Regions from separate parts of the Achromobacter animicus genome, predicted to be linked through region 1. Evidence: predicted binding sites of a transcription regulator. Region 1 holds the regulator's gene; the other holds the start of a gene.
The links. Region 1 encodes LexA, which represses DNA repair genes until DNA is damaged. Its sites were predicted from a motif close to ACTGTATNNNNATACAGT; they were not measured.

Region 1 (7,145 bases):
GAGTCGATGCGCACAACATCGCCCAAACCCGCGTCATTCACCAAATGGCGAAACACGCCCTCTGCGCTCGGCGAGCGACAGATATTGCCCATGCAAACGAAAAGTACCTTGGTCATCATGGAAGCAAGTGTGCGGGAAAACCCGAGATAAGGCAAGCTTTTTTTGCACCTGCGCAATTGACGTAGCGCAAATTAATGGGGCACATAATCCCAAAGAAATCATGGAGTTGCAAGCTTGTATTCAGGTAACCCATGAGACGCAACGCGTGCAAAATTCCGGAATGGTTACACCATGATGGCAGCGCACCACTTTTGCGCATTTTCAGCTTACCGTAAGCGAACAGACATGAATTGAAACATTTGGCCCTGCCCTACACCGCCCCGTCCAGCAGCACACGCTGCTTGAGGGCATTGAGCGAGTCTCGGGCGGCAGCAGCCTGTTCGAATTCGAGATTGCGGGCGTGGTCCATCATCAGCTTTTCCAGTCGCTTGATCTCGCGCGCCAGGGCCTTCTCATCCTTCAACAATTCCGCGGGAACTGCCGCTTCCAGCGTGTCGTGTTGGGCAGGGGCCACGATACCGTCGATCAATTCACGCACCGCCTTGTGCACGCCGCGCGCAGTGATGCCGTTGTCGACGTTGAATTGAAGCTGCTTCGTGCGCCGGCGGGCAGTCTCGTCCATGGCGCGTTTCATCGAATCCGTGATGCGGTCGGCATAGAGAATTGCGTGACCGTTCAGGTTGCGGGCCGCGCGGCCGATGGTCTGAATGAGGCTGCGCTCTGAGCGCAGGAAGCCCTCCTTGTCGGCATCCAGGATGGCCACCAGCGACACCTCCGGAATATCCAGCCCCTCGCGCAGCAGGTTGATCCCCACCAGGACGTCGAACGTGCCCAAGCGCAGGTCCCGCAGGATTTCGACGCGCTCGACCGTGTCGATGTCCGAGTGCAGGTAGCGCACTTTCACGCCGTGCTCGCTCAGGAAGTCCGTCAGGTCTTCGGCCATCCGCTTGGTCAGCGTCGTGACCAGCACGCGGTCGCCTTGAGAAACTCGCGCCTTGATCTGGCCCAGCAGGTCGTCCACCTGCGTGCGAGCGGGCAACACCTGGACGATAGGATCGACAAGGCCCGTGGGACGCACCACTTGCTCCACGACGTTGTCCGCGTGCTCCTGTTCGTACGCGGCAGGCGTTGCCGACACGAATACGCACTGGCGCATCCGCGTCTCGAACTCCTCGAGCTTGAGCGGACGGTTGTCCAGCGCCGACGGCAGGCGGAAACCGTACTGCACCAGCGTTTCCTTGCGGGACCGGTCGCCGCGGTACATGGCGCTGAGCTGGCCGATCGTGACGTGGCTCTCGTCGATGAACATCAGCGCGTCGGACGGCAGGTAATCAATCAGGGTCGGTGGCGGGTCTCCCGGCGCGGCGCCTGACAAATGACGCGAGTAGTTCTCGATGCCCTTGCAGAACCCAAGCTCCTGCAGCATTTCCAGATCGAAGCGGGTGCGTTGCTCAAGACGCTGAGCCTCGACCAGGTGGCCATCGTCGACGAACCGCTTGACGCGTTCGCGCAGCTCTTCCTTGATGGTTTCGATGGCGCGCAGCACGGTGTCGCGCGGCGTCACATAATGCGAGCCGGGATAGACGGTGAAGCGCGGCAGCTTCTGGCGGATGCGACCCGTCAGCGGATCGAACAGTTCGAGCGTTTCGATTTCGTCATCGAACAACGTCACGCGCAACGCGAGCTCGGCGCTTTCTGCCGGGAAAATGTCGATGGTCTCGCCGCGCACGCGGAAGACCCCACGCGTGAACTCGGCGTCATTACGGGTGTACTGCATGGCGACCAGGCGCGCGAGGATCTCGCGTCGGGCGATCTGGTCGCCCGCGCGAAGGATCAACACCATCGCGTGATAGTCGCCCGGGTTGCCGATACCGTAGATGCACGACACCGTGCCCACGATGATCGTGTCGCGCCGTTCGAGCAGGCTTTTGGTGGCCGACAGCCGCATCTGCTCGATGTGTTCGTTGATGGACGAGTCTTTTTCAATGAACAGGTCGCGCGTCGGCACATAGGCCTCGGGCTGGTAGTAATCGTAGTAAGAAACGAAATACTCCACCGCGTTCTTCGGGAAGAACTCGCGCATTTCGGCGTAGAGCTGCGCGGCCAATGTCTTGTTGGGCGCAAGGACCAGCGCCGGGCGGCCCATGCGCGCGATCACGTTGGCCATGGTGTAGGTTTTGCCTGACCCGGTCACGCCCAGAAGCGTCTGGTACATGAGGCCGTCTTCGACACCCTGCGTCAGCCCTGCGATGGCCGTGGGCTGGTCCCCCGCCGGCGGATAGGGTTGATAGAGGTGAAACGGGCTGTCAGGGAAATCGACGAATCCCGGACCTGCGGCGGGAACCCCCGCGCTCGGGTCTATTGCGCTCTTAGGCATGCTAGACTGTTCCAGGGTAAACCCCCCATTATCCACAGCACTTCGTACTGCGTCCACCCACCTCATCAGAGTCCCATGAGCACCCTATTCGATTCCGTCGAGCTCGCGCCGCGCGACCCCATTCTTGGCCTGAACGAACAATACAACGCGGACACCCGCCCCGGTAAAGTGAACCTGGGCGTGGGCGTGTATTACGATGATCAGGGACGGATCCCGCTCCTGGGCGCAGTGCGCAAGGCCGAAACCGCCCGCATCGAAGCCGCCGCCGCTCGCGGCTATCTGCCGATCGAAGGCATCGCCGGCTACAACGCCGGTGCTCAGGCGCTGCTGCTGGGCAAGGATTCCGCGCTGGCTGCCGCTGGTCGCGTGCTGACCACGCAAGCACTGGGCGGCACTGGCGCTCTGAAGATCGGCGCCGATTTCCTGCGCCAATTGCTGCCGGGCTCCAAGGTCCTGATCAGCGACCCCAGCTGGGAAAACCACCGCGCCCTGTTCGAACGCGCCGGTTTTGAAGTCGGCACCTATGCCTACTACGACGCCACCACCCGCGGCCTGAACTTCGAAGCCATGCTGGCCGACCTGAAGGCCGCGCCCGCCAAGACCGTCGTCGTGCTGCATGCGTGCTGCCACAACCCAACGGGCGCGGATCCCACCCCCGACCAGTGGAAGCAGATCGCCGCTGTCGTCAAGGAAAACAACCTGGTCCCGTTCCTGGACATCGCCTACCAAGGGTTTGGCGACGGCCTGACGGAAGACGCCTCGGTCGTGCGCCTGTTCGCGGACCTGGACATGACCATGTTCATCAGCTCGTCGTTCTCGAAGTCGTTCTCGCTGTACGGCGAGCGCGTCGGCGCGCTGACCGTCGTGGCCGGCAGCAAGGACGAAGCCACGCGCGTGCTGAGCCAGCTCAAGCGTGTCATCCGCACCAACTACTCCAACCCGCCCACGCACGGCGGCACGGTGGTCTCCACGGTGCTGAACACGCCCGAGCTGTTCGCCCTCTGGGAAGAAGAACTGGCCGGCATGCGTGATCGCATCCGCCTGATGCGCGCGCAACTGGTCGACAAGATCAAAGAGCACGGCGGCAAGCAGGACTTCAGCTTCGTGCTGAAGCAGCGCGGCATGTTCTCGTACTCGGGCCTCTCCGCCGCTCAGGTGGACCGTCTGCGTGAAGAACATGGCGTCTACGCCGTGTCCAGCGGACGCATCTGCGTGGCCGCATTGAACAGCGGCAACATCGACAAGGTGGCAGCCGGCATCGCAGCTGTGCTGTAAATCACCAGGCGGCCCAAGCCGTCTTCAGCCAGAAACGGGACCTGCGGGTCCCGTTTTTGCTGGCTTCGAGACCGGCTTGCTTTTTTGCGCTGCGTCCCCCAGAATGGCGCTGTATATATGTACAGTCCGCTCGCACCGGATCATCGCCATGGCCAGCAAACTCACGGATCGCCAACAACAAATCCTGGACCTCATCAGGCAAACGGTCACGCGCACCGGCTTTCCGCCGACGCGTGCCGAGATCGCCCAGGCCCTGGGTTTTCGCTCTCCCAACGCCGCCGAAGACCACCTCAAGGCGTTGGCACGCAAGGGCGCCATCGAGCTCACGGCCGGCGCCTCGCGGGGCATCCGTCTGAAGGACGCCGCCACCGCGCCCGCCCAGGCCTCACTCCCCATCCCTGCCCTCGCCCAGCTTCTCTTGCCGCTGGTCGGCCGTGTTGCGGCGGGTAGCCCGATTCTTGCGGCCGAGCATGTCGAACGCGAAGTCGGCGTGGACCCCAGCCTCTTTGCCCAGGCGCCCGATTATCTGCTCAAAGTCCGCGGCATGAGCATGCGCGACGCAGGCATCCTTGAAGGCGATCTGCTGGCTGTCAAAAAGGCATCTGAAGCCCGCAATGGCCAGATCGTGGTGGCTCGTATCGGCGACGATGTCACGGTCAAGCGCCTTCAACGCCAGAACGGCCATATCGAGCTCCTGCCTGAAAATCCCGACTTCGAAACCATCGTGGTCAAGGCCGATCAGGAATTCGCGCTGGAAGGCATTGCGGTGGGTCTTATCCGCACGCAAGCGCTGCACTAAGCCGGGGACCTTGTCCTGCACATAGCCAAGCCCTGCAGGCGGCTTACGCCGCCTACGCCATACCTCGCTACCGGTATGCCACATCCAAAAGAAAACCCCGCTCACTGAGCGGGGTTTTTTGCTTTGGGGCGGTCCGTAAGACTTTAGACACCCTTGGGCTTCGGGCGCCCTCTTTCGAGAGCGCCCTGGCGTTCAAGACGCCATCAGTGCTTCATGACCGGGTCGGTAGAGCCGGGTTCAGCCGGCTTGGCAACCAGGGGCTCCTTGACGGCTTCTTCCTCGGCCAACGGCTCCGGCAGACGCTCCAAGGCCAGTTCCAGCACCTTGTCGATCCAACGCACCGGCACGATCTCGAGGTGGTTCTTGACGTTGTCCGGGATCTCCGCCAAATCCTTGACGTTTTCTTCCGGAATCAGAACCGTCTTGATACCGCCACGGTGAGCCGCGAGCAGCTTTTCCTTCAGGCCGCCGATCGGCAGCACTTCGCCGCGCAGCGTGATCTCGCCCGTCATGGCGACGTCGGCGCGCACCGGGATGCGCGACAGGGCCGACACCATGGCCGTGGTGATCGCGATACCCGCGGACGGACCGTCCTTGGGCGTCGCACCTTCCGGCACGTGCACGTGCATGTCGTGCTTTTCGAAGACGCTGTCGGCAAAGCCCAGGCGGCGAGCCCGCGAACGCACAACGGTGCGCGCCGCTTCGACCGATTCCTTCATCACGTCGCCGAGCGAACCCGTACGTTGGATGACGCCCTTGCCGGGCATGTCCGCGACTTCGATCGTCAGCAGGTCGCCGCCGACTTCCGTCCACGCCAGGCCGGTCACCTGACCGATCTGGTTTTCCTTTTCGGCCATGCCAAACGCGTAGCGGCGCACACCGAGGTAATCGCTGAGGTTGTCGGCCGTGACGTTGACCGCCTTGACCTCGAGCGTCTTGCCCTCAGCCTTGGCGCGATCGCTTTGGGTCAGCAATTGCTTGATGACCTTGCGGCAGATCTTGCCCACTTCGCGCTCGAGCGCACGGACACCGGCTTCGCGGGTGTAGTAACGCACGATATCGCGCAGCGCGCTGTCGTCGACAGTCAGCTCGGTATCCTTCACGCCGTTGTTCTTCATCAGCTTGGGCAGCAGATGGTCGCGGGCGATGTGGATCTTTTCTTCCTCGGTGTAACCCGACAGGCGGATCACTTCCATACGATCCAGCAGGGCCGGCGGAATGTTCAGCGTGTTGCTGGTCGCCACGAACATGACGTCGGAGAGATCGAAGTCGACCTCGATGTAGTGGTCCTGGAATGTGTGGTTCTGTTCCGGGTCCAGCACTTCGAGCAAGGCCGACGAGGGATCGCCGCGGAAATCCATGCCCAGCTTGTCGATTTCATCAAGCAGGAACAGCGGATTGCGCACGCCAACCTTCGACATGTTCTGCACGATCTTGCCGGGCATCGAGCCGATGTACGTACGACGGTGACCGCGGATCTCGGCTTCGTCGCGCACGCCGCCCAGGGCCATACGCACGAACTTGCGGTTCGTGGCCTTGGCGATCGACTGACCAAGCGAGGTTTTACCGACGCCCGGAGGGCCGACCAGGCACAGGATCGGCGCCTTCACCTTGTCCACGCGCTGTTGCACGGCAAGATATTCGAGGATCCGTTCCTTGACCTTTTCGAGACCGTAGTGGTCGTTGTCCAGCACCGTCTCGGCGTTGCTGATCGAGTTGTTGATCTTGCTCTTCTTTCTCCAGGGGAGATTGATGAGCGTGTCGATATAGTTGCGCACCACAGTGGCTTCGGCCGACATGGGCGACATGAGCTTGAGCTTCTTGAGCTCGGCATCGGCTTTCTTGCGCGCCTCTTTGGGCATGTGGGCAGCGATGATCTTCTTTTCAAGCTCTTCGATGTCCGCGCCCTCTTCGCCTTCGCCCAACTCTTTCTGAATGGCCTTGACCTGCTCATTCAGGTAGTAGTCGCGCTGGCTCTTTTCCATCTGCTTCTTCACGCGGCCACGAATCCGCTTCTCGACCTGGAGGATGTCGATTTCGGTTTCGAGTTGCGTGAGCAAGCCTTCGAGGCGTTCGGAGGTGCCGGTGATCTCGAGCATCTTCTGCTTCTGCTCGAGCTTCAGGGGAAGATGCGCGGCGATCGTGTCGGCCAGGCGGCCAGCATCGTCGATGCCAGCCAGCGAGGTCAGGATCTCCGGGGGGATCTTCTTGTTGAGCTTTACGTACTGCTCGAACTGCGCAACGATGGCGCGGCGCAAGGCTTCTGTTTCGGAGCCCTGCATGGCGTCCGGTTCGATAGGCGACACCTGGCAGGTGAAGTGCGAATCGGCGTCTTCGATGGTGTTGATGCGCGCGCGCTGCGTGCCTTCAACCAGCACCTTCACGGTGCCGTCGGGCAGCTTGAGCATTTGCAGGATGCCGGCGACGCAGCCAATTTCGTATACGTCTTCAGGCGTGGGGTCATCTTTGCCGGCGGACTTTTGAGCCACCAGCATGATGCTTTTGCCCGCTTCCATCGCGACCTCGAGCGCGCGGATGGAGCGCGGACGGCCGACGAACAGCGGGATGACCATATGCGGGAACACTACGACGTCGCGCAGCGGCAGCAGGGGAAGGTCGATCGGGTCGGAAGGC
Region 2 (7,145 bases), 1.9 Mb from region 1:
ATGGCCGCGATGGATTCGATGATGTCGTTGAACTCTGAATAGCACATATGGGTGTGGATCTGCGTCTCGTCGCGCACGCCGGCGGTCGACAGGCGGAAGCAGTCCACGGCCCAGTCCAGGTACGCCTGCCAGTCGGCGCGGCGCAGGGGCAGGCCTTCGCGGATGGCGGGCTCGTCGATCTGGATGACGTTGATGCCGGCCGCTTCCAGATCCACGACCTCGTCGCGCAGGGCCAGCGCAAGCTGGCGGCAGGTCTGCTCGCGCGGCTGGTCATCGCGCACGAACGACCATTGCAGGATGGTGACCGGACCCGTCAGCATGCCCTTGACCGGCTTGCCGGTCAGCGACTGCGCGTAGGACGACCAGCCGACCGTCATGGGCGCGGGGCGCGCCACGTCGCCGAAGATGATCGGCGGTTTCACGCAGCGCGATCCATAGCTTTGCACCCAGCCGTTCTTCGTGAAGGCGAAGCCGGCCAGCAGCTCGCCGAAATACTCCACCATGTCGTTGCGCTCGGGCTCGCCGTGCACCAGTACGTCCAGGCCCACTTTTTCCTGGAAGCGGATGACTTCCTCGATCTCCTTGCGGATGGCGGCTTCGTACGCGGAATCCGTCAGGGCGCCGGCCTTCCAGTCGCGGCGCAGCGCGCGGATTTCGGCGGTTTGCGGGAACGAGCCGATGGTCGTGGTGGGATAGGCGGGCAGCCCCAGCTGCTGCTGTTGGCGCGCGATGCGGCCGGCGAACGGCGCGCGGTCGCGCGACACGCCTGGGGCGGCAGCCATGCGCTGGGCCACGGCCGGATTGTGAATGCGCACCGAAGCGCGTCGCGCGGCCAGTGCAGCGCGTTGCGTGGCCAGCCCATCCTGCACGGTCGGATCCGTGGCGCTGTCGAGCGCGCGGCCCAGCAGGCTCAGCTCATCCAGCTTCTGGGCGGCAAAGGACAGCCAGCTCTTGAGTTCGGCGTCCAGATCCGTTTCGTTTTCCAGGTCGACCGGCACGTGCAGCAGCGAGCACGACGGCGCCAGCCACAGGCGGTCGCCCAATTGGCGCGCGACCGGAGCCAGCGTGGCGATGGCAGCGTCCAGGTCGGTGCGCCAGATGTTGCGGCCATTGATGATGCCCGCGGACAGCACCTGCCCGTCATTCAGGCCGGCGACCACCGCGGCCAGCTGCTCCGGCGCGCGCACCAGATCCACGTGCAGACCGGCCACCGGCAAGGCCTGCGCCGTCGGCAGGTTGTCCTTCAGACCATCGAAGTAGGTCGCGACGAGCAGCTTGACCGGGTTGGCGGACAGCGTTTCGTAAACCTGTTTGAACGCGTCGCGCCAGGCTTGCGGCAGATCGAGCGCCAGGATGGACTCGTCGATCTGCACCCACTCGACGCCCAGCTTGGCAAAGCGCGTCAACACGTCCTGGTAGACCGGCAGCAGCGCCGTCAGAAGCTGCAGCTTGCCGGCATCGGCGGGACCGTCGGCGAATGCGTCGCCCTTGCCCAGGAACAGCCAGGTCAGCGGGCCGGGAATGACCGGCTTGACCTGCAGACCCAGCGCCTGCGCTTCCTTGACCTGCTCAAACAGGGTGTCGCGGGCAACGCGGAAGGTCTGGCCGGGCACCAGCTCGGGGACGATGTAGTGGTAGTTGGTATCGAACCACTTCGTCATTTCGCAGGCGGCGGCGGGCTTGCCCGACGGCGCGCGTCCGCGGCCCATGCGAAAGAGCGTGTCCAGCGAGACCGGCTCATTGTCCTTCTGGCCGAAGCGCGCGGGCACGGCGCCGAGCAGCGTCGTCCATTCGAGGATCTGGTCGTACCAGGCGAAATCGCCCACGGGCACAAGCTTGACGCCCGCTGCCGCCTGAAGGCGCCAATGGCGGGCGCGCAGTTCGCGGCCCGTTTCCTCCAATGCTTCGGCGGTTTGCTTGCCGGCCCAATAGCCTTCAACGGCCCGCTTGAGCTCGCGTTGGGCACCAATGCGGGGGAATCCCAAATTATGAATCGTAGTCATGTGAACTTGCCATCCCACAAAATTTGTTCAAGTGACGAGCATTCTGACGGCAAATCAAAATGAATCAAAATCAATGTCCACATTTATAAGATGAAGAAATCTCATAGAATGCCGGCTTGGTCCCGGAAAGGTAGATTCATCGCCGGGATGCCCTCGTAGATTCGTCTTGTATGAAGCCGCCCCCATGCTGGAAATTCGCCACCTTGAAACCCTGACCGCCATCCGTGACGGCGGCAGCCTGCAGGAAGCTGCAGAGCGCCTGCACCTGACTCAATCGGCGCTGTCGCACCAATTGCGGGACCTGGAAACCCGGCTGGGTACGCCCCTGTTGAATCGCCGCACGCGGCCGGCCCGGCTGACGACGGCGGGCTTGCGGGTACTGGCGCTGGCCGACGAGGTCTTACCGCGCATCCGCGCCACGGAGCGCGATTTGCAGCGCCTGGCTGCAGGACGCACCGGCCGGCTGCACCTGGCGATCGACTGCCATTCCTGCTTTCAGTGGCTGATGCCGGCGCTGGACGCCTTCCGCGTGCAATGGCCGGATGTGGCGCTGGACCTGTCCGCGGCGTTCTCCTTCGCCCCCCTGCCCGCGCTGGTGCGCGGCGACCTGGACCTGGTCATCACGTCGGACCCGCAGCCGCTGGACGCAGTGGACTACCTACCGCTATTCAAATATGAACTGGTGCTGGCCGTGTCCGAATCCAACCCGCTTGCCGGCAACAAATTCGTCATGCCGGAGCAGTTGGCGGACCAGACGCTGATCACCTATCCGGTGGACAAGCAGCGCCTGGACGTCTTTACCGCCTTCCTGGACCCGGCGGACGTGGAGCCGGCCGCCATCCGCAAGGCCGAGCTGACGCCGATCATTGCGCAACTGGTGGCGAGCAATCGCGGCGTGGCAGCCCTGCCCAATTGGGCGTTGACGGAATACATGAATCAGGGATGGCTGCGGCTTTGCCGCCTGGGCCCGCAAGGCGTCTGGCGCACGCTGTATGCGACGGTGCGTAGCGAGGACACGGACGCCTCTTATATCGATGAATTTCTGACCATTACCCGCGACGTCTGCTTCAAGACGCTGTCGGGCATCAAGTCGGCGAAGTGATCACGTAAGGGACAGCGGCGACTGCAGCGGCGCCGGCTGGGCCGACGCCCGCGGGAACAACGCCCGCCGCCCCCGCGTCAGTCTTCGTCGCCCTCGCCCAGGATGCGCCGGATGACGTCGTGCGCGAAACCGCGGCTGGCCAGAAAGCGCGCCTGCTTTGCATAGACGGTGCGATCTTCGGGCTTGGCGCTGAAGCGCTTTTTCCAGACCTCAAGCGCCCGGTCGTATTCGGTGGCGCGAAGCTGGTCGCGCAATTCCGCGACCTGATTGTCGTCCACGCCGTGCTGGCGCAGTTCCTGCACGATCCGCGCCGCACCCTGCCGTGAGGCGCGCCGGTGGACCAGGCTTTGGGCGAAGCGCTCGGTGGACAGCCAGCCCTCTTTCTCAAGCGCGTCCAGCACGGATTCGACTTCGGCTGCGTCTTCGGCGTAAGCGGCCAGCTTGCGCGCCAGTTCTTCGCGCGCGTGTTCGCGCCGCGATAGATACCCCACTGCCCGCATCTTCAGCGACGGCCCCTTGCGTGCCTGCTTGCCATCAGACGTGGTTGCCTCGCCAGCGCCGTCCGCAGGGTCGGCGCGCCGGCCGCGCGCGGCGCCGCGTTGAGCCGAAGTACGTTGCTCGGAACTGCGCTGCCACAGGCCGGCGGGTTCGACGCCATCGGCCGAATCGCCAGGCGCCGCGGCCTCGCGGGCCACCCGCGCATCGGACGTGCGCCGCAAGCCTTGCGGCTTGGCGACCGTTTCGAATTCGTCGTCCAACCTGGCGCGTTGGCGCTCGGCGGATGCGGGAGTCGATTTCCAGCTCATGCGCTTTCCTGCTTGCTAAACAAAACGGCAGGCCCAAGAAAAAACGGCAGGCCCAAGTGGCGCCTGCCGCAGTTTCCCAGCCCAGACGGGCCGGCGAAGGGGCTAGCCCGAACCGCGGCGAGCCCAGTCGAATGCCCGGGATTACTCGGCGGTGTCTTCCGCCGTGGGCACGAATTCAGCGGCGCGGCTGACGATGCCCTGGTTTTCGCGGACGCGGTTTTCGATCTCGATGGCCATGTCCTTGTGTTCTTTCAGGTATTCGCGGACGTTGTCCTTGCCCTGGCCGATGCGGTTGCCGTTGTAGCTGTACCAGGCGCCCGACTTGTCGACGACGTTGGCGGCCACGCCCAGGTCGATGATTTCGCCTTCGCGCGAGATGCCCGCGCCGTACATGATGTCGAACTCAGCCTGCTTGAACGGCGGCGCCACCTTGTTCTTGACGACCTTGACGCGGGTTTCGTTGCCAACGACCTCGTCGCCCTTCTTGATGGAGCCGATGCGGCGGATGTCCAGACGCACGGACGCGTAGAACTTGAGCGCATTGCCGCCGGTGGTGGTTTCGGGGTTGCCGAACATGACGCCGATCTTCATGCGGATCTGGTTGATGAAGATGACCATGCAGTTGGTCTTCTTGATGGTGGCGGTGAGCTTGCGCAGGGCCTGGCTCATCAGGCGGGCCTGCAGGCCGGGCAGCGAATCGCCCATTTCGCCTTCGATTTCGGCCTTGGGAACCAGCGCGGCCACCGAGTCGACGACGATCAGGTCGACCGAGCCCGAGCGCACCAGCGCGTCGGTGATTTCCAGTGCCTGTTCGCCCGTGTCCGGTTGCGAGATCAGCAGGTCGGACAGGTTGACGCCCAGCTTGGAGGCGTACTGGACATCCAGGGCGTGTTCGGCGTCGACGAAGGCGCAGGTGCCGCCCAGCTTTTGCATTTCGGCGACGACCTGCAGCGTGAGCGTGGTCTTGCCCGACGATTCCGGACCGTAGATTTCAACGACGCGGCCGCGCGGCAAGCCGCCGACGCCCAGCGCGATGTCCAGACCGAGCGAGCCCGTGGAAACCACCTGGATGTCGTGCGAGACCTCGTTGTCGCCGTAGCGCATGATCGAGCCCTTGCCGAACTGCTTTTCGATCTGCGAAAGTGCGGCGGCAAGCGCCTTGGCTTTTTCCGAAGCGGCGGCCTTGGTGGTTTTGTCGTCCATGAGGAGTCCTGTCTGTAACGTATCTGGAAGTCGGAAAACTGCGGGTCTGGCAATGAGGTTCAGATTATGGCATCGGATTGTACTGGACAAATAACCAGTGTGCCAGTTCTTTGCACGTATACCCTGAGTGGCAAGCCCGGCGGCGTGTGACAGAATCCGGAGCGATCCCGGTATTTTGCCCTTTTTCCGCCCCCGGGCCGCGGTGTTTCTTCCTAGCAGCAGCCCATGCGTATCCTGATCGCCGAAGACGACAGCATCCTGGCCGACGGCCTGTCCCGCTCGTTGCGCCACAACGGCTATGCCGTGGATGCCGTGCGCGACGGACTGTCCGCCGATTCCGCGCTGGCCGCCCAGGCTTTCGACCTGCTCATCCTGGACCTCGGCCTGCCGCAGCTGGCCGGACTTGAAGTGCTGCGCCGCCTGCGCGCCCGCAATTCCGCCCTGCCCGTCCTCATCCTGACCGCCGCCGACAGCATCGAGCAGCGCGTCAAGGGCCTGGACCTGGGCGCCGACGACTATATGGCCAAGCCATTCGCGCTGTCCGAACTCGAGGCCCGCGTGCGGGCGTTGACGCGACGCGGCGCGGGCGGCGGCGGCACCATGCTCAAGCATGGCAAGCTGCTCTTTGACCAGACCGGCCGCGTCGCCATCGTCGACGACCAGACGCTGGATCTATCGGCGCGCGAGGTCAGCCTGCTCGAGATCCTGCTGACGCGCAGCGGCCGCATGGTCAGCAAGACCCAGCTCGTGGACCACCTGTGCGAATGGGGCGAGGAAGTCAGCACCAACGCCATCGAGGTCTATGTGCATCGCCTGCGCAAAAAGCTCGAGCCCAGCGGCGTGAAGATCGTCACCGTGCGCGGCCTGGGCTACTGTCTTGAGCGGGACCAGGGTGCGGCGTACCTCGCAAGCTGAGCCCGCCCCAGAGCCGCTCAACCAGGAAGCCCTGGACATCATGCAAGCCGGGTCCAAGGGCCCGAGTTTTGCGCCGCCCCAACGTTCGCTGCTGGGCGAGATCCTGGACTGGATGCTGGCGCCGCTGTTCCTTTTGTGGCCCATGAGTGTCGCCATCACCTACGTGGTGGCGCAGAACATCGCCAACGTGCCGTACGACCGGGCTCTGGCCAACAACCTGCACGTGCTGACGCGCCAGGTTCACGCGCAGGATGGCCGCGCGGTGCTGAAGATGACCGATGCCGCCCGCGACGTGCTGCGCGCCGACGAGACCGACAGCGTGTTCTGGCTGGCGCTGGGCAGCCGCGGCGAATACCTGGGCGGCGACCGCGCGCTGCCGCTGCCGACCACCGTGGGCCAGCCCCGCCCCGGCGAAGTCCAGTACGAAGACGACACGCTGCGCGGCTTTGGCATCCGGCTGGCCTTCACCTGGGTGGACCTGCATCTGCCCGGCACTCAGCCCGCGCTGTTCATCGTGGCCGAGACCGTGGAAAAGCGCACGCAGCTCGCCAACGACATCATCAAGGGCGTGATCATTCCGCAGTTCGTGGTGCTGCCCATCGCCGTGCTGCTCGTGTGGTTCGGCCTGTCGCGCGGCGTGGCGCCGTTGAATGCGCTGCAGCAGCGGCTGCGCGCACGCCGGCCCGACGACCTCTCGCCCATCGACGAACGCGCCGCGCCTTCCGAGATTGCCCCGCTGGTCGCGGCCATGAACGACCTGCTGGACCGCCTGTCCGCCAACGTGCAGGCGCAGCGCCGTTTCGTGGCCGACGCGGCGCACCAGTTGAAGACGCCCCTGGCGGGATTGCGCACACAGGCTGAATTGGCGCTACGGGACGCCAGTCCCGAGGAAATGCAATCCAGCCTGCGCCAGCTCGTGACCGGTTCTGAGCGCGCGACCCGGCTCGTCAATCAGTTGCTGCTGCTGGCCCGGGCTGAAAATCCCAGCGCGATCGGCCTGACACGCACGGACATCAACGCCATCGCTTACGAGCAGACCATGCACTGGGTGCCGCTGGCGCTGTCGCTCAGCACGGATCTGGGGTTCGAAGGCTCGGACACGCCTGTCGAGATCAA

Region 2: recA (recombinase RecA) is a predicted target of LexA. The motif match lies at 5,196-5,213, and genes of this name have one in related genera.

The regions. Positions count from the first base shown of each region.
Region 1 covers NZ_JAYGJK010000001.1:3,674,160-3,681,304, forward strand. The annotation lists gene AB3147_RS16615 (low molecular weight protein-tyrosine-phosphatase) at 1-119, opposite strand, end outside; gene uvrB (excinuclease ABC subunit UvrB) at 371-2,437, opposite strand; gene AB3147_RS16625 (amino acid aminotransferase) at 2,513-3,712, shown strand; gene lexA (transcriptional repressor LexA) at 3,861-4,511, shown strand; gene lon (endopeptidase La) at 4,715-7,145, opposite strand, start outside.
Region 2 covers NZ_JAYGJK010000001.1:1,776,816-1,783,960, reverse strand. The annotation lists gene metE (5-methyltetrahydropteroyltriglutamate--homocysteine S-methyltransferase) at 1-2,003, opposite strand, end outside; gene AB3147_RS08015 (LysR family transcriptional regulator) at 2,188-3,105, shown strand; gene recX (recombination regulator RecX) at 3,183-3,911, opposite strand; gene recA (recombinase RecA) at 4,053-5,114, opposite strand; gene AB3147_RS08000 (response regulator transcription factor) at 5,340-6,029, shown strand; gene AB3147_RS07995 (sensor histidine kinase) at 6,142-7,145, shown strand, end outside.